4 regions of the Bradyrhizobium sp. USDA 241 genome follow, and region 4 is predicted to be linked to each of the others. Evidence: predicted binding sites of a transcription regulator. Region 4 holds the regulator's gene; each other region holds the start of a gene.
What was found. The regulator LexA, encoded in region 4, represses DNA repair genes until DNA is damaged. The targets are predictions, from matches to a motif close to TGTTCNNNNTGTGTTCNG.
Positions count from the first base shown of each region.

Region 1: the regulator LexA is predicted to act here: its motif matches at 1,375-1,392, upstream of ABIF91_RS26495 (DUF3072 domain-containing protein).
Region 2: the regulator LexA is predicted to act here: its motif matches at 3,671-3,688, upstream of ABIF91_RS19115 (DNA recombination protein RmuC).
Region 3: the regulator LexA is predicted to act here: its motif matches at 1,651-1,668, upstream of ABIF91_RS26110 (PA0069 family radical SAM protein).

Region 1 is NZ_JBMGPZ010000005.1:970,793-976,261, reverse strand. Features, by position in the region: gene ABIF91_RS26520 (HWE histidine kinase domain-containing protein) at 1-21, shown strand, start outside; gene ABIF91_RS26515 (hypothetical protein) at 18-239, opposite strand; gene ABIF91_RS26510 (hypothetical protein) at 380-637, shown strand; gene ABIF91_RS26505 (hypothetical protein) at 732-974, shown strand; gene ABIF91_RS26500 (hypothetical protein) at 1,092-1,313, opposite strand; gene ABIF91_RS26495 (DUF3072 domain-containing protein) at 1,429-1,623, shown strand; gene ABIF91_RS26490 (DUF6496 domain-containing protein) at 1,713-2,006, shown strand; gene ABIF91_RS26485 (hypothetical protein) at 2,018-2,380, opposite strand; gene ABIF91_RS26480 (Do family serine endopeptidase) at 2,640-4,187, opposite strand; gene ABIF91_RS26475 (universal stress protein) at 4,394-5,230, shown strand; gene ABIF91_RS26470 (hypothetical protein) at 5,251-5,463, opposite strand.
Region 2 is NZ_JBMGPZ010000004.1:1,983,786-1,989,254, forward strand. Features, by position in the region: gene ABIF91_RS19100 (hypothetical protein) at 1-390, shown strand, start outside; gene ABIF91_RS19105 (AmpG family muropeptide MFS transporter) at 442-1,803, opposite strand; gene ABIF91_RS19110 (GIY-YIG nuclease family protein) at 1,984-2,286, opposite strand; gene ABIF91_RS19115 (DNA recombination protein RmuC) at 2,440-3,639, opposite strand; gene def (peptide deformylase) at 3,811-4,338, shown strand; gene fmt (methionyl-tRNA formyltransferase) at 4,477-5,400, shown strand; gene truA (tRNA pseudouridine(38-40) synthase TruA) at 5,400-5,469, shown strand, end outside.
Region 3 is NZ_JBMGPZ010000005.1:889,921-895,389, reverse strand. Features, by position in the region: gene ABIF91_RS26115 (VOC family protein) at 1-441, opposite strand, end outside; gene ABIF91_RS26110 (PA0069 family radical SAM protein) at 466-1,629, opposite strand; gene ABIF91_RS26105 (phosphoketolase family protein) at 1,839-4,253, shown strand; gene ABIF91_RS26100 (acetate/propionate family kinase) at 4,256-5,446, shown strand.
Region 4 is NZ_JBMGPZ010000005.1:3,779,748-3,785,216, forward strand. Features, by position in the region: gene glp (gephyrin-like molybdotransferase Glp) at 1-1,053, shown strand, start outside; gene lexA (transcriptional repressor LexA) at 1,230-1,931, shown strand; gene ABIF91_RS40180 (hypothetical protein) at 2,416-2,850, shown strand; partial or broken gene ABIF91_RS40185 (ComEC/Rec2 family competence protein) at 3,001-5,258, opposite strand; gene ABIF91_RS40190 (DUF2171 domain-containing protein) at 5,353-5,469, opposite strand, start outside.

The DNA.
Region 1 (5,469 bases), 2.8 Mb from region 4:
TTGCAGCGCGCGTCCGGCTAGCCGGAGGCCGCGGTCGTCATGCGCTGGGCCATCCGCGGTTCGCGCGGGACCCGCCCTTCCAGCCAGGCTTCCGTTCGGGCGAGATCGCGCAGGGCCCTGGCGTAGCGACGCGCCGCGCTTCGCTCTGCTCCGCGCGGTAGCCTGCGGGCCTTGCGCAGGATGTCCGCAGCCGCGTTGCGATAGGCCAGCGAGCGGTAAAGAAAGACTACCTTACCCATATCCATGTTCCCGTTTTGATGGCGCTCATCCTCGCAAGCCCGGCATGAACGTCGGATGAAGCGGGCGATGACAATTATTTCAACCGAATGGAACCAGGCAATCACGCGGGTGTTTGCATGCCAATTCGGGATGCACTCCCATGCGCACGAAGAAGTCGTCTGAGCTGATCTCCGCCAGCGGACTTATCAAGCTGATGACGCATGCAATGATGGGCGCGGCCCTCGGCCTCACCTTCAGCCTCATGCTCGTCCTGTCCAATCCAGCCGTGGCCAACCTGCTCAATAACGGCGGAAGCCAGGCCATTCTGGTCTTCACTCTCACCTTGGTGACGACGTTCGCGATCGGTGCGACGCTCACCGGCGTCGTCTTCATCATTGATGAGGACAAGCAATCTTGAAGCGCGCGTGACCCGCGGGAGATGCTTTGTCGGGAACTCCTGCGGCGAAGAGCGGTTGGCTGCCTGCGTCAAATTAACTCAGGGAGTTTCCCGCATGAAGACGACCAAGCTCGCTCTCGCCGTAATGTTGGCAACCGGCCTTGCCGCCGCGCCGTTCGCCGTGCAGGCCAAGTCACACAAGGCCAAGCATGGATCCTCGATGTCATCGTCGCAGACCACCGGCGCCAACACCAAATCCTCCAAGGGCGCTGATCCTTCCGGCCAAGGCGGTTCCGGCCCCGGCTCCGATCAGGGCGGCACCATGACGAACAAGGGCGGCATGACCAACACCAAATAGGCCACTCCCTGGAATCCATCGAGGGCTCCGCCCATTGCGGGGCCCTTTCTCTTGGGACTCGGGCGCAGTTTCAAATCCGGTACACGCCCGGATGCTCCTCCACCGCCCGCTGCCTGATCAGCGGGGCCCGCTCGCGCGCACGGGATTGCCGCCCGCCTTCGCGGGACGAAGGCGCACCCGGTCGCGAACGTCAGGCAGAACGTCGCTGCCACCAGCTGCCTTCCATTCGCCGATCAGGAGGTTGATTCTCCGGCGCAGATCCATCTGCGCCAGGGCCCTTTCCGTGCAGTCGCAGCCGCGCTCGACGAGACCGCGCACCGACGCCTCGACGTCGGCCATTTCGAGCCTCAAGACTCTGATTTTACGTCGAATTTCATTAATTCTGTTGTCCATGGCTTGTTAGAACAAAATAAGAACATATAGTCAAGTCACGATTTCAGAACGGAGAATGCAGATGCAGGTTCAAGGTAAATACGACGCCAGGGTTTTTCTCGGCGAGCAGATGACGCGGGCGCAGGGTCTCAGGCTGAAGCGGCTGAGCGAAGAGGCCTATCAACCCGCCCAATTTGCACGGGACCTGTCCTTCGGTGAGGCCGCACGGCGCATCCAGGCGCTGGAGGCGGAGATCGAGCTGGCGAACTCCTTCTAGACTGGCTGCGTCACGCGCCTGCACGTTGCGTACGCGCTGCCGGAACCATGGCTGAGCCGAATGGTTCTCCTCGCCAAGGGAGAGCATGCATGGCACGCAAGGCAAAGAAACGTCGCTACTCACGCAGCTCCGGCAGCGATGTCGAAAGCGAGATGCGGCGCTACAAAAAGGGTACCGCGAAGAGCGGGCGCGGGGGACGCGGCGGCCGCGTGAAGAGCCGCAAGCAGGCAATCGCGATCGGACTGTCGAAGGCGCGCAAGAAGGGCAAGAAGGTCCCGAAGAAGGCATCGAAGCGGAAGAGTGCCAAGAAGACGTCGAGAAAATCGTCTAAGTCAAGCAAGTCGTCTAAGAAGTCGTCGAAGCGCAAATCCAGCAAGCGCTGACGCTGACCGCCTCAGATCATGCTGCCCGGCATGAAGCAGCGGATCGAAATCCCGAACGCCGTCTTCACCGGCCACACCATGGTGCGGCCGGCCCGGTTCGGCTCGGTGATGACGGCTTCGTCCGGCACATCTATCCACTGCCCGTCCAGACGCACGCGGTAACGACCGTTGTGCGACTCCCAGTCGGGATCGGCGACGGCAAATCCATCAGCATCCGAGCAGCACGGGCCGAGCTGGCTGCGCAGACCGTCGAACCATGGTTTCAGGGGGGAGTTCGCGTAGCGGCCGTCGTCACGCCCGAGCGCGTATCCGCCCCAGAGCACCAATGACGCTACGAGCAGTGCACTCCTCCGCGAGAGCTTCAATCGAACCATGTCGGCACCGATCAAATGCGAACCGCCAAAAGCGGCGGCAGGCTCGAAGTTCCACGACTGCAACCCACCTTTGCGGCTTCCTTGCCGCAGCGGTGTTGGAACTGTGATGAACGAACACGGCTTTTTCGGACGAACTGCGTCACCATTCCTGTGGTTAACGAGAATATTATCAATAACCCAACGGGATCTTCGAGGCTGAACAGGAAAGGCGGCCCCGAGGGCCGCCTTTTTTGACGTGGGTCGCTCGACGCGCGCGGCTCTACGCGAGCGGAACTGCGACGAATCTTGTCGCCTCTGCGCTTCTGACCTGCAACAGCACGCTGCGCTTGCCCGAAGATTTGGCCTGCGCCAGTTCCGAACGGACCTCGCCGACATTGGCGACCGCCTTGCCGCCGACATTGAGGATGACGTCGCCGGTCTGAATGCCGCGCTGTGCCGCCGGCCCTTGCGGATCGACCTCGGTGACGACGACACCCTTCTGGCCCGCACCCTGGACGTCACCTGCCGGCGCCAGGCTGAGGCCGAGGCGCGGCGTGCCGGCATTCGGCTGCCCCCTGCCCTCGTCGGCATTGCCATTTCCTTTGGCTTGCCGCTCGTTCGGCAGCTCGCCGAGCGCGAGGGTCACCGTTTTGCTGTCGCCCTTGCGGAAGACATCGAGCTTCACGGACGTGCCCGGCGCCAGGGTGGCGATGGTGCGCGCGAGATCGCGGGAGTCCTTGATCGTGGTGCCGTTGACGGCGGTGATGACGGTCCCCGCCTCGATGCCGGCCTTCGCCGCCGGGCTGCCATCCTGCGGATTGTCGACGATCGCGCCGCGCGCCTCCTTGAGGCCGAGGCTGTCGGCAATATCAGACGTCACGGGCTGCACCTGCACGCCGAGCCAGCCTCGGGTGACCACGCCCTTGTCCTTCAATTGTGCGACGACGAGCTTGGCGGTCGAGGCGGGAATGTCGAAGCCGATGCCGACCGAGCCGCCCGAGGGCGAGAAGATCGCAGTGTTCACGCCGATCACGTTGCCGTTCATGTCGAAGGCCGGGCCGCCGGAATTGCCCTTGTTGATGGGCGCATCGATCTGGATGAAATCGTCATAGGGACCATTGCCGATATCCCGGCCGCTGGCCGAGACGATGCCGGCGGTCACAGTGCCGCCAAGACCGAAGGGATTGCCGACCGCGACCACCCAGTCGCCGATACGCGGCTTCTGGTCGGAGAATTTGACGAACGGAAAGTCCTTCTTGCCATCGACCTTGATCAGCGCGAGATCGGTCTTCGGATCGGTCCCGACGACTTTCGCAGTGTAGGTCGTGCCGTCATCCATCGTCACCTGCACGGACTCGGCGTGGTCGACGACGTGGTTGTTGGTCACGGCATAGCCGTCGGGGGAAATGAAGAAGCCGGACCCTTCGCCCGTGATCATCTGATGGCGCTGGCGAGGCGTGCCGTTCATGCCGCCCGGGAAGCGGAAGCCGAACTGTCGCGAGAACTGGTCGAACGGCGTATCCTCGTCCGAATCCATCCGGTTCTGCTGCAGCATCGCGGTCTTGTCGTTGTCCTGGTCGATCTTCACCCGCACCGAGATCACCGCGGGTTTGACCTTGCTGACCAGATCGCCGAAGCCCGGCGGCGTCGCGGCGGCTTCCGCAGCCTGAGCCGGCGCAATGAAGGAGTTCGTACCGAACGGCGCGGAGCCTGGCGCCATTGACAGGGCGGCCACGCCCAGCGCGGCCACGGTGCCGAGCAGCGCGAGCCGGCGCGGCCTCAAGATCTTGCGGGACGTGGTGGTGTCGGAATTGACGCGATCGTTCATGTCGAAATATCCATGTTGAGCTGGTGTCGCCTTGCCCTCAACATGGTCGCTGCCACCTTACGGCGTCCCGTCCATTCGATTAAATCTCGGCAAAGAACGGGAGGGCGGGCGCAGCCGGCAAATCGTCGCCGCCCATTTGATGCAGCTCAACACGGGCGCTTCGCGCAGTGAAAAACTGCGCCCATGAGGTCCACCGGAGGCGCGCCATGTACAAAGACATTCTCGTCCACATTCCCACCGAACGTCCCATGCGGTCTGCGATCGAGGGCTCGATCTCGCTCGCGTCGTACCTCAACGCTCATCTCGACGCGGTCGCGGTCGGCTATGTCGCAACCAGTGCAGCTTACGTGATGGAGGGCGGCGCGGCGGTGGCGGCCGTGTTCGAACTGGAGCGCGAGCGGGCCGTGGAGCGGGCCGAGGCCGCGCTCGCGGTGTTCAGGAGCGAAGCGGCAAACGCCGGCATCTCCTACACTTGCCACGCGCTCGGCGCGATCCCGGCGGATGCGGCCGTCTCGCTCGGCGAGATGGCGCGACTGCGCGACCTCAGCATCGTGGTCCAGCCGGATCCGACGCAGGGCGCGTTTGACAACGACGTGCCGGGCGAGATCCTGTTTCAGGCAGGCGGCCCGGTGCTGTTCCTGCCCTACACCTTCCGTGGCGCCTTCAAGGCGAACCGGATCGGCATCTGCTGGGACGGCAGCCGCCTCGCTGCCCGCGCCGTGCGCGACGCAGCGACGTTCCTGGCGCGCGCCGCAGAGATCGTGATCATCACCATCAACGAGGCCGAGGCCGTCTCCGGCGAGGCTTCAGCGAGCAGTCTGGCAAAACATCTCGGCCGGCGCGGACTGCCGACCCGCACGGTCAGCCTGTCGGCGGCGCGCGCCGACATTCAGCCGACCATCCTGTCGCTGGCGGCCGACGAAAGCCTCGATCTCCTGGTGATGGGCGGCTACGGCCATTCGCGGTTGCAGGAGCGCGTTCTCGGCGGCGTCAGCCGTGCCATGCTGGAAGCCATGACAGTGCCGACGCTGATGTCGCATTGAGTCGAGCCGACTTGGCGCCATTACGCCGCGACGGGAGCCTCCCATGGCGGGGGCGCGGTAGCGTCCCCGTCGCGTTGCACATTGCACGCGTCGAAATGCGCCTTGAGTTCGACTTCGGCGAGGTGTTCGAAATGTTCTGCCTGGCCGAGGAGTTCCCAGGTCTGGAGCGGCCGGTAGGCCGCCTGCTGACGACAGAGGGACGCCAGCGCCCGGTAGCGACGTACGTTCTCCATGAGACC
Region 2 (5,469 bases), on a different contig from region 4:
ATGATGCTGGTGACCCCGGCCATGTCCGCGCAGCAGGGCGACGAGATGCCGCCGCCGTCCAAGCCCGGCAAGCCGATCAACACCGGCGACGTGCTCTCGGGCGAGCTGAACGCGATGAAGGTCCGCGACGTCAAGAACGGCAAGCGCGTCGCGACCTACCAGATCACCTCCGAGCCGCGCCGCCTGCCGCCGCCGAACGGGCTGTGCAATCTCGAGACCGGACCGGAGACCTTCCAGCTCGTCACCTCCACCGATGCGCAGGCTGCACAGCTGAAATCGTTCGTCGGCAAGGAGATCTCGGTCAAGGTCGACGAGATCGCCTGCGCCAGCGATGCCGGCCAGATGAGCGAGGCCGTGATCACGAAGTGGAGCCTGATCAAGAAGCAGTAGGGGGCGAGTGCGACGCTGTCTCCTCGCAATGACGAAAGAGAGAGGTGAGTTCTAAACTCGCACCTGCTCCAACGTGTCGAAATGGTCACGCTTCTGCAAGTAAGCCAGCAGCATCAAACTGGGGATGGCGACGAGGACGGAGATCGCGAAGAACATCGGCCAGCCCGTCGCCTTCGCCAGATAGCCCGCGCCCGATGACAGGTAGGTGCGTCCCACGGCGGCGAGCGCCGTCAGCAGCGCATATTGGGTCGCGGTGTGCAGCGGGTTCTGGCACAGCGCCGAGAGATAGGCGACGAAGATCACGGTGCCGATGGCGTTGCAGAAATTGTCGGAGGTGATTGCGAGGGTCAGCGCCCATTCATTGACGCCGACGAGTGCCAGCCATGAGAACGACAAGTTTGAGATTGCCTGTACGATGCCGCCGATCCACAGGCTCGTTGCGAGCGAATAGCGCCGTGCCACGAAGCCGCCGGCAAACCCTCCGGCCAAGGTCGCTGCGATGCCGACGCCCTTCACGATCACCGCGTAGTCGTTCCGCGTGAAGCCGATGTCGATCACGAACGGCACGGTCATGTTGCCGGAGAACGCGTCGGTGAATTTGAACAGCACGACGAAGGCAAGCGCCGCCCATGCTTCCTTGCGGCTCAGGAATTCCGAGAACGCGCCCATCGCAGCATGGAACACCCGCATGAGCGCGTCCTCGTTCTGCGTGGCCGCCTCGGCGCGCTTGGATTGTGCGGGCTCGGTGGCGGCCAGCGCCGTCACCGTGCCAATCAGCACCAGAGCCGCCATCACCACATAGCCCCACATCCAGGCGGCGCCACGAGGGACGATCGCCTCGAAACCGGTGACGATGAACAAGGCGCCCGCGGTCGATATCAGCATGCCGATGCGATAGGCCGCGACATAGGCGGCCATGCCGGCGGCCTGCTCGCTTTCGGGCAGGCTCTCGACGCGGAATGCATCGACGACGATGTCCTGCGTCGAGGACATCGTCGCGACCAGGAGCGCACCAAGCGCGACGAACAGCGGTGAGTGCGCCGGATCGGTCAGCGCCAACAGCAGGATCGCGCCGATCAGCAGCAGCTGCGAAAACACCAGCCACCCACGCCGGCGGCCGAAGGTGCGCGTGAAGAACGGGACATGCAGCGCATCGACCAGAGGCGCCCACAGGAACTTGAGCGTGTACGGCGTTCCAACCAGTGCAAAGAGCCCGATCGTTCCGAGATCGACCCCCGCCTCGGCCATCCATACCAGCAGCGTCGAGCCCGACAGCGCCAGCGGAAGCCCCGAGGAGAAGCCGAGGAAGAGCACGATCAGCACCCGCGGCTGCAGGTAAACGGCAAGGCTGTCGCGCCAGGAGGGCGCAGGGGCCGAGCTTGCGGCGGGCGAAGTCGCGTCGGGTGCGGTCATGGGGCGGTGTTAGCAGATTCTAGGGGAAAAGACTCTTGCGAGCTCGGTGGGGCGGATGCTCTCTCCACCTCTCGATGTCATCGTCCGCGAAGGCGGACGATCCAGTACTCCGCGGCGTCTCGGCTCAATCACACGGGCTGCGGAATACTGGATCCCCCGCCTTCGCGGGGCATGACGGCGTTATGGTGGTCCGGCCATCCCAGGATAGAGATCATCCCAGTTCGGGTTATGCTGCTCGATTAACCGAACCTTCCACGCCCTGTTCCACTTCTTCAGCCGCTTCTCCCGCTTGATCGCATTCTCGGGGTCATCGAACTGCTCGAAATAGACGAGCCGTGCGACGTCGTACTTCTCCGTGAAGCTTTCGATGACCTTTGATTTGTGCTCTGCGACGCAGCGAATAAGGTCGTTCGTTACGCCAATGTACAGCGTGCCACCGATCTTGCTGGCCAGGATATAGACATAGTAGCACCGTGTGCTCATCTGCCGCCTCCCACTCCGCCGTCATCGTCCGCCTTGTGCGCAGATGCGCACCGGGGTGGACGATCCAGTAATCACCAGCGCCTCGGGTTAATCGCGACCGCCGCGGCGTACTGGATGCCCCGCCTGCGCGGGGCATGACAGCGCGCTAGGATTCTACTCCCCAGCCTGGAGCTTCCGCGGGAACAGCTCCGGCGCGGCTGTCGCAACCAGCCGCGGAGCCTCCGGCGTGTCGCTCTTGCTGAAATCCAGCTCCTCGATTCGTCCCGCGCGCTTTTCGATCTTGTCGGCGGAGATCAGCACCTGGCGGACGTCCTCGTTGACGTCGGCAAAATGCTTCTGCAGCTTCAGCACGCGGTCGCGCAGCCGGCCCAAATCGTCGCCGAGCTTGATCACCTCGGTGCGGATCTGGCCGGCGGCATCGCGCATGCGCGCGTCCTTCATGATCTGCTGCATCACCTGGATCGCGAGCATCAGCAGCGAGGGCGACACCAGCACGACGCGGGCGCGATAGGCCTTCTGGATCACGTCGTCGAAACCGTCATGGATCTCGGCGTAGACCGATTCCGACGGCACGAACATCAGCGCCATCTCCTGGGTCTCGCCGGCGACGAGATATTTTTCTGCGATGTCGCTGACATGCTTCATCACGTCGCCGCGCAGCCGTTGCGTGGCGATTCGCCGTTCCTCGTCGGTCCGGGCGTCGTGCAGCGCCGTCATCGCTTCCAGCGGAAATTTGGCGTCGATGCAAAGCGGCCGCTGATCGGGCAGGAACACGACGCAGTCCGGGCGCTTGCCGGTGGAGAGCGTGAACTGGAACTCGTAGGCACCCTTCGGCAGCCCGTCCTGGACGATCGCCTCCATCCGCGCCTGGCCGAAGGCGCCGCGCGACTGCTTGTTGGCGAGCACGTCGCGCAAGGTGGTCACCTGGGTGGTGAGGTCGGTGAGGTTCTTGTGCGCGCTGTCGATGATGCCGAGCCGCTCGTGCAGGGCGCGCAGGCTCTCCATGGTGTTGCGGGTGGAGTGTTCCATGGATTGGCCGACGCGGTGGGTCACCGAATCCAGCCGCTCGTTCACCGCCCGCGCCATCTCGGCCTGACGGCCGGCCAGAGCCTGGGTCATGGCATCGACCCGGCCCGACGACTCGCTCTGCGCCCGCAGCACCTCGCTCAAACGTTCCTCGAGCTCGTCGGCCCGGATGGCGTTGGCCATGGCGAGTTCCGCGCCGCGCCGGCCGGATCGCGCGATTACGACCGCAATCACCACCAGCAGGATGAGAACCAGGGCGCCGAAGCCGATCAGCGCGTCCACGACGCGCACCGGCCACTCGCCGAGGATGAAGATGATGTCGTTCATGCCGACCCTTCTAGCCGATTCGCCGTGGCGCACGAACGAATAGCGAACATTTATGGTCAATGCTCCGTTAATTCTTATGGTTAACGAAACCTGAAGTTTTATGGTTAGCGGAGGGTTAACGGGGTTCCTGGCCGCATTGACCGCATCCGGCGCGCAGCTTAAATCGCCGCCATGGCCCTACGAGAAATCATCATCCTGCCGGACAAGCAGCTGCGCCTGGTCTCCAAGCCGATCGAGAAGGTCACGTCGGAGATCCGCAAGCTTGCCGACGACATGTTCGAGACCATGTACGACGCGCCCGGCATTGGCCTCGCGGCGATCCAGGTCGCGCAGCCCTTGCGGCTGATCACCATGGACCTCGCCAAGCGCGACGAGAACGGCGAGACCAAGCCGCTCCCACGCGTCTTCATCAATCCCGAGATCATCGCCTCGTCCGAGGAACTGTCGGTTTACGAGGAAGGCTGCCTGTCGATCCCCGAATATTACGAGGAGGTCGAGCGCCCGGCGAAGGTGCGCGTGCGCTTCACCGATCTCGACGGCAAGGTGCATGAGGAGGACGCCGAAGGCCTCTTCGCCACCTGCATCCAGCACGAGATCGACCATCTCAACGGCGTGCTGTTCGTCGACTACCTGTCGAAGCTCAAGCGCGACCGCGTGATGAAGAAGTTCGAGAAAGCCGCCAAGCGCGCGGTGGAGTAGGCCACGTCCTCCGCCGTCATGCCCGGCTTCGTGCCGGGCATCCACGTTCTTTGCCGCTTCGAGCAGGAAGAACGTGGATGGCCGGGACAAGCCCGGCCATGACGAGTACCTTGCTCGTTTCGAGGATTGTCTCGCCACATGCCCCTTCGCCTCATCTTCATGGGCACGCCCGATTTCTCCGTGCCGACGCTGCTCGAGCTCGTCGCGCACGGCCACGAGATCGTGGCGGTCTACACCCGCACCCCGAAGCCGGGCGGGCGGCGCGGCCTGCAATTGCAGCCGACGCCGGTCGAGGAAGCCGCGCGAAAACTCGGCCTTCCCGTGCTGACGCCGAAGACGCTGAAGACACCGGAAGCGCTGCAAGAGTTTCGCGCGTTCGAGGCCGATGCCGCCGTCGTCGTCGCCTACGGCATGATCCTGCCGCAGGCGATCCTCGATGCGCCAAAGCTCGGCTGCTACAATCTGCACGCTTCGCTGCTGCCGCGCTGGCGCGGCGCCGCGCCCATCAACCGCGCGATCATGGCCGGCGATGCCGAAAGCGGCGTGATGGTGATGAAGATGGACGTCGGCTTGGATACCGGCGACGTCGCCATGGCCGAGCGCATCGCGATCACCGACAGCATGACCGCGCTCGATCTGCACGATCGCCTGTCCCGGCTGGGTGCCGACCTGATGGTGCGCGCGATGGCGGCGCTCGAACGCGGCGGGCTCCAGCTCAAGAAGCAGGGCGAGGACGGCGTCACCTATGCCGCCAAGATCGAGAAGGCCGAGGCGCGGATCGACTGGACCAGATCGGCGCGCGCCGTGCTGCGCCACATCCACGGCCTGTCGCCGTTTCCCGGCGCCTGGAGTGAGCTTGAGGATGCGCGCGTCAAGATCCTGCGCTGCGAGCTCGCGCAAGGCGCGGGCGAGCCGGGCGCGGTGCTCGACGACCTCCTCACCATTGCCTGCGGCGAGGGCGCGATCCGCATCATCGAGCTCCAGCGCGAGGGCAAGGGCCGGATGCAGGCCGCCGACTTCTTGCGCGGCGTGCCCGTGAGCCCGCCGATGCGGTTCGGTTGATGCCCCGCTACAAGCTCACCATCGAATATGACGGCGCGCCGTTCTTCGGCTGGCAGATGCAGGAGACGC
Region 3 (5,469 bases), 2.9 Mb from region 4:
CACCCGGCGGTCCTCGCCCACCTCGATACCGGGCGCGACCACGACCTCCCAAGGATGGCCGTCGGGGTCGGTGAAATAGCCGGAATAGCCGCCGTAGTCTGTCTCGTGCGCCGCCTTCAGCAAGCTGGCCCCCTTCCTGATGGCGAAGGCCAGCACCGCATCGACCTCCTCACGCGTCCGGCAGTTCCAGGCGAGCGTCATGCCACGAAAGGTCGATGGCCTCGGCGCGTCCTGCAAGGTCGCATCTGCCGCGAGCTGATCCCACGGATACAGGGCGAGCACCGGACCGCCGGCATCGTAGAAGGCGACGGCCTCGCCGGTGGCCTTCAGCCGGCGCGAGAAGCCGAGTGCATCGTAAAAGGCGATGCTGGCGCGGATGTCGCTCACGCCAAGCGTGACGACGGTGAGCCTCGGCAGCGGAGCCGCCAATTCCTGACTCATGCCATGCCTCTTTCACCTTCCCTGTCAGAACAGGCTGAGCTGATCGCCGTTCCGCTTCGGCCGCGCGAAGTGATCCGTTGTCAGCTTGGAGCGCCGCTTGTTGAGGCCGAGCCTGTCGCAGGCGATCTCGAAGCGGCGGCCGATGGTCCAGGCCATCGGGCCGGTGCCCTTCATCCGCTCACCCCATTTCGCGTCGTAGTCGCGCCCACCGCGCATGTCGCGAATCAGCGTGAAGACGTGGCGATAGCGATCCGGATAGTTCGCCATTAGCCATTCGCGGAAGAGATCGCGAACCTCCAGCGGCAGTCGCAGCAGCACATAGGAGGCTTCCTTGACGCCGGCATGGGCGGCGGCATCGAGGATGCGCTCGATCTCGGAATCGTTCAGCGCGGGGATCACGGGCGCGACCATCACCGTGGTCGGAATGCCGGCATCCGAGAGCTGCTTCAGCGCCTCCAGCCGCTTCGGCGGCGTCGAGGCCCGCGGCTCCATGGTGCGCGCCAGTTTCGGATCGAGCGAGGTGACCGAAATCGCGACCTTGGCGAGGTTGCGCTTGGCCATCCGGGCCAGAATGTCGATGTCGCGCACCACCAGCGCCGATTTGGTGACGATGCCGACGGGATGGCTGGCGCGTTCCAGCACCTCGAGGATTCCGCGCATGATCTTTCGCTCGCGCTCGATCGGCTGGTAGGGGTCGGTGTTGGTGCCGATCGCGATCATCCTGGGTTCGTAGCCGGTGGCGGCGAGCTCCTTCTCGAGCAGCGCCGGCGCCTCGGGCTTCACGAACAGCTTCGACTCGAAATCCAGCCCCGGCGAGAGGCCGAGATAGGCATGCGTCGGTCGGGCGAAGCAGTAGACGCAGCCGTGCTCGCAGCCGCGATAGGGATTGATCGAGCGGTCGAAGCCGATGTCTGGGGAATCGTTGCGGGTGATCACCTTGCGCGAGGTGTCGACACCGACACTGGTCTTGAACGGCGGCAGCTCTTCCAGGCTCTGCCAGCCGTCATCGAAAGCGACGCGCGCCTCGGCCTCGTAACGGCCGCTGGCATTGGATTGTGCGCCCCGCCCTCGCCTTCGCGCGCGATCGATGGCGACGCCAAGCTCGGGGAAATCTGAAGGCGCACCCGCCGGCTCGGAGGGCGCCGTGACCGGCGGGTGCTTGAGAGCATGAGAGGATGCTGGACTCATGCAATCAAGATAGCATGCAAACGGAACAAATCAAGAACACAAACAAAAAACGTGAAAACAACCCCATGCATAGTAGCCGCCCAAATTTCGGGCGCGCGGCTTTGACCTCACGCAATACGCCCGTCACGACGATTTCGTTTGATCCCGCACAGGGATCGATCGTGCCGGAACAAAGTTGGTGACGATCGCTGGGTGAAAGCCGAAGGAACATGACAATTCAACAAAAAACGGCCGCTGCGACCGGCGACCTCGATCTGCTCGATCGCTATTGGCGCGCCGCCAACTACCTCTCGGTCGGGCAAATCTACCTGCTCGACAATCCGTTGCTGCGCGAGCCGTTGCGGCCCGAGCACATCAAGCCGCGTTTGCTCGGCCATTGGGGCACCACGCCCGGCCTGAACTTCATCTATGCTCATCTCAATCGCGTGATCCGCGCGCTGGACCTCAACATCATCTATGTCTGCGGGCCCGGCCATGGCGGCCCCGGCATGGTCGCCAACACCTATCTCGAAGGCAGCTACAGCGAGATCTATCCCGACATCGCGCGCGACGCGGACGGATTGCGCAAGCTGTTCAGGCAGTTCTCCTTCCCCGGGGGCATTCCGAGCCACGCGGCGCCGGAAACGCCGGGCTCGATCCACGAAGGCGGCGAACTCGGCTACGCGCTGGTGCACGCCTATGGCGCGGCCTTCGACAATCCTGATTTGGTCGTCGCCTGTGTCGTCGGCGACGGCGAGGCCGAAACCGGCCCTCTCGCCGCGTCCTGGCACTCGAACAAGTTCCTGAACCCGGCGCATGACGGCGCCGTGCTGCCGATCCTGCATCTCAACGGCTACAAGATCGCAAATCCCACCGTGCTCGGACGGATGGGAGATGCGGAGATCCGCGATCTCTTCCGTGGGTACGGCCACGAGCCGCTGTTCGTCACGGGCGATGATCCCAAATTGATGCACCGTGCCATGGCAGATGCGCTCGATGTCGCACTCGCCAGCATCCGCTCGATCCAGCAGCACGCCCGCGACGGGCGGACAAGCGTCGAGCGGCCGCGCTGGCCGATGATCGTGCTGCGCAGCCCGAAGGGCTGGACCGGCCCGAAAGAGGTCGACGGCAAGAAGGTCGAGGGCTTTTGGCGCGCGCATCAAGTGCCGGTCGCAGGCTGCCGGGAAAATCCCGCGCATTTGAAGATACTCGAAGACTGGATGCGTAGCTACGAGCCGGAAAAACTGTTCGACGCGAACGGCGCGCTCGCTCCTGAGCTTCAGGCGCTCGCACCTGAAGGTGTCAGGCGCATGGGCGCCAATCCTCACGCCAATGGCGGCCTGTTGAAAAAGGAGCTGAAGCTGCCCGACTTCCGCAGCTTCGCGGTCGAGGTGCGGCAGCCCGGCGGCACCGTAGCCGAAGCGACGCGCGAGCTCGGCAAATTCCTGCGCGACGTCATCCGCCTCAACGCGCAGCAGCGCAATTTCCGCATCATGGGGCCGGACGAGACCGCGTCGAACCGGCTAGATGCCGTGTTCGAGGCCACCGAACGCGTCTGGATGGAGCCAATCGAATCCTACGACGTGCACCTCGCCCAGGACGGTCGCGTGATGGAGGTCTTGAGCGAGCATCTCTGCCAGGGCTGGCTCGAGGGTTATCTGCTCACGGGACGGCACGGCTTCTTCTCCTGCTACGAGGCCTTCATCCACATCGTGGATTCCATGTTCAACCAGCATGCCAAATGGCTGAAGGTCACGCGCGAGCTGCCGTGGCGGCGCCCGATCGCCTCGCTCAATTATCTCCTGACCTCGCATGTCTGGCGTCAGGACCATAACGGCTTCAGCCATCAGGACCCCGGCTTCGTCGATCTCGTCGCCAACAAGAAAGCGGACATCGTCCGCATCTATTTCCCGCCGGATGCCAACACGCTGTTGTGGATCGCCGATCACTGCCTGCGCACCTACAACCGCATCAACGTCATCGTCGCCGGCAAGCAGCCGGCGCCGCAATGGCTCTCGATGCGGGACGCGGCGACGCATTGCGATGCCGGGATCGGCATCTGGACCTGGGCCGGAACGGAGGATGGAAAGAGCGAACCCGACGTGGTGATGGCCTGCGCCGGCGACGTGCCGACGCTGGAGACGCTCGCCGCCGTCGACCTCTTGCGCAAGGCACTGCCGGACTTGAAGATCCGCGTCGTCAACGTCGTCGACCTCATGACGCTGCAACCCAGGGAGCAGCACCCGCACGGCCTCTCCGACCGCGACTTCGACGGCCTGTTCACGTCGGACAAGCCCGTGATCTTCGCTTATCACGGCTATCCCTATCTCATTCACCGGCTGACCTATAACCGCACCAACCATGCCGGCATGCATGTGCGCGGCTTTGCCGAGGAAGGCACCACGACGACGCCGTTCGACATGGTCGTGCTCAACGGGCTCGACCGCTATCATCTCGCGATCGAGGCGATCGAACGCGTGCCGGGTCTGGCGACCAAGGCCGCGCATGTGAAGCAGCAGTTCCGCGACAAACTGATCGAGCATTCCCGCTATATCCGCGAGCATGGCGAGGACATGCCCGAGATCCGCGACTGGGTCTGGCCGAACAGCGCCGGCGGCAACACGCCGGCCGAAGCCGGCGACTAGCCATGCCGGACACGGTCCTCGTCCTCAACTCGGGATCGTCGAGCATCAAGTTCGGCCTGTTCGACGTCTCGGCGGCCGAGCCCTCCCTGCTCTGCAAGGGCCTGCTCGACGAACACGAGGCAAGACCCCGGCTCGTGGTGAAGGACCCCGCGGGCGAAGACCTGTTCGAGACACGAAGGGACGCGCCGGACGCCGCCGGCGGCCATCTGTTCGCCGACGTGCTCGCCTTCATCGAGGACCGGTTCGGCGAACGCAGCCTGCGCGCCGTCGGTCACCGCATCGTTCACGGTGGGCCGGATTATTCCGGCCCGGTCGCGCTGACGGACGACATCACCGCGAAGCTGGAGGCATTGACGCCACTGGCGCCGTTGCACCAGCCGCGCTGCCTTGCGCCAGTCCGCACGTTCGCGGCGATCCGGCCCGAACTGACGCAGATCGCGTGCTTCGACACCGCCTTCCACCACTGCCTCGCGCCGCCGGCGAGCCGCTTCGCCATTCCTGGGCGCTTCGAGGCGCGTGGCGTCAGGCGCTACGGCTTTCACGGCCTCTCTTTCGAATATGTCGCGGGACGCCTTTCCGAGATCGCGCCGGAGCTCGCGGCCGGACGGACAATCATCGCGCATCTCGGCAACGGCGCCAGCCTCTGCGCATTGCGCGATGGCCGCAGCATCGACACCACGATGGGGCTGACGCCGCTCGACGGCCTCGTGATGGGCACGCGCTGCGGCACGATCGATCCCGGCGTGCTGCTCTATCTGCAGCAGCACGAGAACATGTCGGTCGAAGAGGTCCAGCACCTGCTCTATCACGAGTCAGGCCTCTTCGGCGTCTCCGGCATCTCCGCGGACATGCGCACGCTGCTCGCGAGCGGCGAGATTGCGGCGCGAGAGGCGGTCGATCTCTTCACCTTCCGTGCGGCGCAGGCTGTCGCAATGATGGCGACCACGCTCGGCGGTCTGGACTGCCTGGTCTTCACCGGCGGCATCGGCGAGCATGCCAAGGAGATCCGCGGCGCGATCGGCGAGCGTCTCGCATGGATGGGCTTGCGCATCGATGCCGCCAGCAACGACGCGGTGCGCGGGCGCATCAACGGCAGCGACAGCGCAGTCGAAATCTTCGTCATCCCGACCAATGAAGAGATGACGATCGCGCGCCATTGCGCCGCTCTGATCCGTGGGCGCCACGTCACGTGACACATTTATGAATGATCTGCCGC
Region 4 (5,469 bases):
GACGGCTATGCCGTGCGCGCGGCTGACGCGGCAACGGTCGATTCCAGGTTGGCACTGGTCGGCGAGGTCGCGGCGGGTCGTCCGTTCGCGGGAAGGGTCGGCCCCGGCGAAGCCGTGCGGATCTTCACCGGCGGCGTCGTTCCCGATGGCGCCGACGCGGTCGTGATCCAGGAGGATACGGTTGCCGACGGCAAGCAGATCACGATCAAGGAAGCCGCGATTCCCGGTCGGCACATTCGCCCCGCCGGCGTCGACTTCTCTGAGGGCGACGTGCTCCTACGCAGAGGAACTCGTCTCACCGAGCGCGATCTCGCGCTGGCTGCCGGAATGAATCACCCGCATCTCGCCGTCTGCCGCCGTCCGAGGGTCGCGATCCTCGCCACCGGCGACGAGCTGGTGATGCCCGGCACCACGCCCGGACACGGCCAGATCGTCTATTCCAATGGCTATGCCCTGCACGCGCTCGCCCGCAGCGAGGGCGCCGAGACCATCGACCTCGGCGTTGCCGCCGATACGCTGGAGGCCACTTCCGCCGGCATCCGTCGCGCCCGGGAGAGCGGCGCCGACATCCTGATCACGACCGGTGGTGCCTCGGTCGGCGACCACGATCTGGTCCAGCAGGCGCTCAAGGACGAAGGCATCTCGATGTCGTTCTGGAAGATCGCGATTCGGCCCGGCAAGCCGATGATGCACGGACGACTCGGCGCAATGCGCGTGATCGGCCTGCCCGGCAATCCCGTGTCGTCTTACGTGTGCGCCTTCCTGTTCATGGTGCCGCTGATTCGCGCGCTGTCGGGCCGTTCAGTGATTCATCATCGCCGCGAGCGCGCCGTGCTGGGCCGCGATCTCGATGCCAACGACCAGCGCGAGGACTATCTGCGTGCGCGCCTGAAACAGCGTGACGACGGCGCGTTCGTCGCCGTTCCCGTGAGCCATCAGGACTCCTCTCTGCTTGCGAATCTCGCTGCGGCGCAGGTACTTCTCGTGCGCGCACCGTTCGCGCCGAGGGCCGAGGCCGGCACGCCTTGCGAGGTGTTGCGCCTGCCCGCCTGAGCTGCACGGCCACACGCATCGCGCGAGCTTGGCTCTGTTCACCGTAAATTAAGCAGTTGCGGAACACATATCGAACATATAGTGTCCGTTCATGATTTGTTTCGAGGATGTAGCGGCTTATCGCTGACTTCCTCGTCTCGGACTCGAACGACATCAACCGGGGGACTTTGGTCGAGATGTTGACGCGCAAACAATACGAGCTTCTGCGATTCATCAGCGAACGTCTGAAGGAAAGCGGCGTGCCGCCGTCCTTCGACGAGATGAAGGATGCGCTCGACCTGCGCTCGAAGTCAGGCATCCATCGCCTGATCACTGCGCTCGAGGAGCGCGGCTTCATCCGCCGCCTGCCCAACCGCGCCCGCGCCATCGAGGTGATCAAGCTGCCCGAGCTGCAGGCCGCCGCCGGCAGTCGCCGCGGCTTCACGCCGAGCGTCATCGAGGGCAATCTCGGCAAGGTGCGCGCGACCTCCAGCCCGCCTGTGGACGAGGGCGAGCGTCCCGTCGCGGTGCCCGTGATGGGCCGCATCGCGGCCGGCACGCCGATCGAGGCGCTGCAGACCCGCAGCCACACCATCAGCGTGCCGCCCGACATGCTCGGCTCGGGCGAGCACTACGCGCTCGAGGTGCGCGGCGATTCGATGGTCGAGGCCGGCATCCTCGACGGCGACATGGCGCTGATCCAGCGCAACGAGAGCGCCGATACCGGCGACATCGTGGTAGCGCTGATCGACGACGAGGAAGCCACGCTCAAGCGCTTCCGCCGCCGCGGCGCCTCTATCGCGCTCGAGCCCGCCAATGCCGCCTATGAGGTCCGTATTCTTCCGCCGAACCGCGTGAAGATCCAGGGCAAGCTGATCGGGCTTTACCGCAAGTATTGAGCGGTCGTTCGATATCTATTGGAGCGGATCGCTATCCGCTCCGGCTGGATGGTTTTTCCGGTTCTGCTCAGATGGTCCGGCCCCCTCTTTCGGCGCCACATCCTCGACACGCCGCACAACGCATCATCGCGTCGCGGCCTGAGAGTGCGAAGGGACGTGATGCGCCAGACTTATCATGGACGATGTTGCGGCGCCGATCGCAGCATCGGCGACGTAAGCCACTGCCATACAATCGCACCGCCATTCGGCAAGCGAGCGGCAATACTCAGGCTGGTCGGCGCCCGCGAGGCACTGACACGCGCCTTCCGAATTCACAGGCGTCGGCTTTGTTCCTATCGAATCCGGGAAAGATAATGTGATCGCGGCTTGCGGACGCAGCCGCAGATTTGCCTACAACGAAGCAGAACGTTGCGTGCTTCCACCTGATAGAGGCCTGCGCCTCCAAAAGAGGTGCGGGTTGCTATCTTCGCATGAGGAGCACCCGATGTGTGACTACAGCCTGCATGCCGTCGCGACGCGCCCCGCCGAAGTCGGCGAGACGATCGTCACGACAACCTTCCGTGGCACCTCGACGCGCGGCTTCGCCTCCGAAGCCGATCTCTCCGTCGCGGTCTGCTTGCTGCCGGGAACGGAGCTCGCTTTCGCCGACAACGTCCGTTACGACAATCGCTGGATCTGGACGCGTACCGTGAACTCCCGCGTCGGCAAGTTCGGCAAGATCGACCCGCACATTCCCGATCGCCATCATGACGCGATCGAATTTCCCGACGGCAAATACGTGCTGGTGACACAGCTCGTCGAAGGCCAGCGCGCGACCGTGCTGCAACTGCCGGTGACCCAGCCGGTTGGCGAGCGCGAGCACAAGCCGCAGATCGTCGCCGACACGCGGTCCACAATCACGCGTCTGCCGATCGGCTGACGTCGTCGCCCCCGGCCGATGGTCGTGGGCCAGGAATGAAATGCCATCGCCGGCCGAGGCCGGCGAGATGGTATGGGTTGCGTCCTGCGAAATCCGGTCCGATCGACCTCCCCCGCATCGCTCCTCAATCGTCCGCCTGCAAGTCCGTCTGTCCGTCTCCGATGGCGTTGCGTCCCGGTTGCGGGGCACGGCCGTCTTCGGCGCAAGGCTGCCGTCGAAATCCCCCTCGCCGGCGCCGGCCGGCAGCCAGGGGCGGCTTGTGCCTCTCGCCCTCACCGCCCGAACCGAGAAGCCGTCACCGCTCTGCGTCAGAGCCAGCGCGCCCTGACTGGCGAGCCGTGGCCTGTCGACCACCATCGCCGCGCAATCGGGCGGCGTAGGCCGCGCCGTCACCACCAGCGCAGCGCGGCTGCAATCATCAGCCAGCGCCTCGCTGCGCAACGCCAACGCGACAAGCCGTCCGTCCGCGAGCGGCGTCACGCAGCCGGACTCGTCACACGAGACACCGTCGGCCAACGAGGCGCTGCCGGCATCGCGCGGATCGGCATCGGCAGCCAACCACTCCCTCAGCAGGAAGCCATCCTTGCTGGCGCGGATCACATGCAGCCGCCCGTCCCGGCCCCGCACGGCGACGCTCGCGCCATCCCCGGCAATCAGGATGTCGGGCTGCCGCACCGACATCGCCCAGAGGATCGCGGCAAGCAGCACCAGGGCACCGGACCAGCGCAGGGGCGTGCGCAACGCCCCATCACGATGATCCCGAGGCTCGCCGCGATCAGCGGCGCGATCCCGAACGCGGGAATGCGGCCGACGGCACCGGGCAGTGCCGCCACCCAGCGCGAGACCGCAACCATCCACTCGATGCCGATCCCCATCAGCCACCAGAACGCGCCGTCGAGCCCGAATGGCGCTGCGAGCAGCCCCAACAGCCCCGCCGGCATCACCAGCGCCGAGACCACCGGCATCGCGCCGAGATTGGCGAGCACGCCGTACGGCGTCACGCGGTGGAAGTGGAAGGCGGCATAGGGCGTGGTCGCAAGCCCCGCGATCAACGAGGCCAGGAACAGCATCGCGATCTCGCGGCCGCCCCACAGCGCGATGCGCGCCGTTGCGGAATGATCAGGCGATGCGAGCAGGTTCGGCATGCCGATCTGCACCAGCGCCACCAGCCCGAGCGTTGCCGCAAAGGACATCTGGAAACTCGGATGAACCAGCGCCTCGGGCGCGACGGCGAGCACGATCAGCGCGGCCACCGCCAGCGTCCGGAACGTGATGGCGCGGCGATCAACCATCACGGCGATCAAAACCACCGCCGTCATGAAGAATGATCTCTGCGTCGCGACCTCGGCGCCGGACAGCAGCAGGTAGAACGCAGCCGCAACAAGCGCAGCGGCCGCCGACCATTTCTTGATGGCGAAGCCGGCCGCCAGCCCCGGAATCAGCGCCAGCAGCGCGCGAACCGCGAAGAACACGACGCCGGCGACGACCGCCATGTGATAGCCGGAGATCGACAGCACATGGCCGAGCCCCGAGACGAACATCGCGTCGTTGACGGGCGCGGTGATCGCATCGCGCCGCCCCGTCAGCAGCGCGGTCGCGATCGCGCGATTATCGCCTTCGAGCGTCGCACGGATGCGGGCATCGATCGCATCGCGCAAGCCTTGCATGAAGGCCGCGTAGCGCAGCCGCGAGCCGACGGCATCCGGCGGCGGCGCGGCCGTGATCGCGCCCATCACGAAGCCGGAGGCGCCGATGCCCTGGAAGAACATGTCGCGCGAGAAATCGTAGCTGCCGGGGCGCACCGGCGAGATCGGCGGCAGCAGCCGCGCCTTCAATTGCACGAAGCTGCCGACCTCCGGTGCCGTCCCCTTGCGCACCGAAAGACGCACGCGGTCGAGCTTGACGTCACTGCGCTGCGCCTCCATCGCGCTGACGCGCAGCACGAGATCGGTGCGCTCGCGGATGTCGCGCGCCTCCACAAAGCCGGACAGCGCCACCGAATAAAGCGGCTTGGCGAGCACGGTGTGGGCGATGCGCGCCGTCTTCCAGGTCGCCATGGCAAAGCCGGCCGCGACTGCCGCGAGCATGATCACAGGAGCAAACAGCCGGCTCCGTCGCAGCAGGACCGCGCCAAGCGCGAGAACGGCCGCCGTCGCCACAACGACCCACAACACCGGCTCATGATCGGCGGCGAAATACAGCGCGATGCCGCCACCAAAGGCGACCGGCACCCAGGGCAGCAGCCGGCCAGGGCCGGCCTCAGCGCGGGCCCATTCGCGCAGCGTTTCGACGATAGCCGGCCAGACGCCAAGGCCCGCCGGCGCAAAGCCGCCGGCCGGTGCGGCGCGGCCGACCGGCCACGTCCCCGCAACTCCCTGGGAGCGCACTGGCCGGTTCGCCTCCGCCATTCCCCTGCACCTTACGATACGCGACGGGTGCGGAGGCTACCGGAACGTGCGACCGGCCGAATAGCGGTACAGATCAGGAACGGGCGTCGCGGCGCTACTTTTCCTCTTCCATCGTCACCGCGACCGAGGCCTTGGCCGACAGCCGGACCTTGTTGCCTTCGACGTCGGCAACGAGGCCCTTGTCGATGAAATGATGGTGACCCTTGTGGCT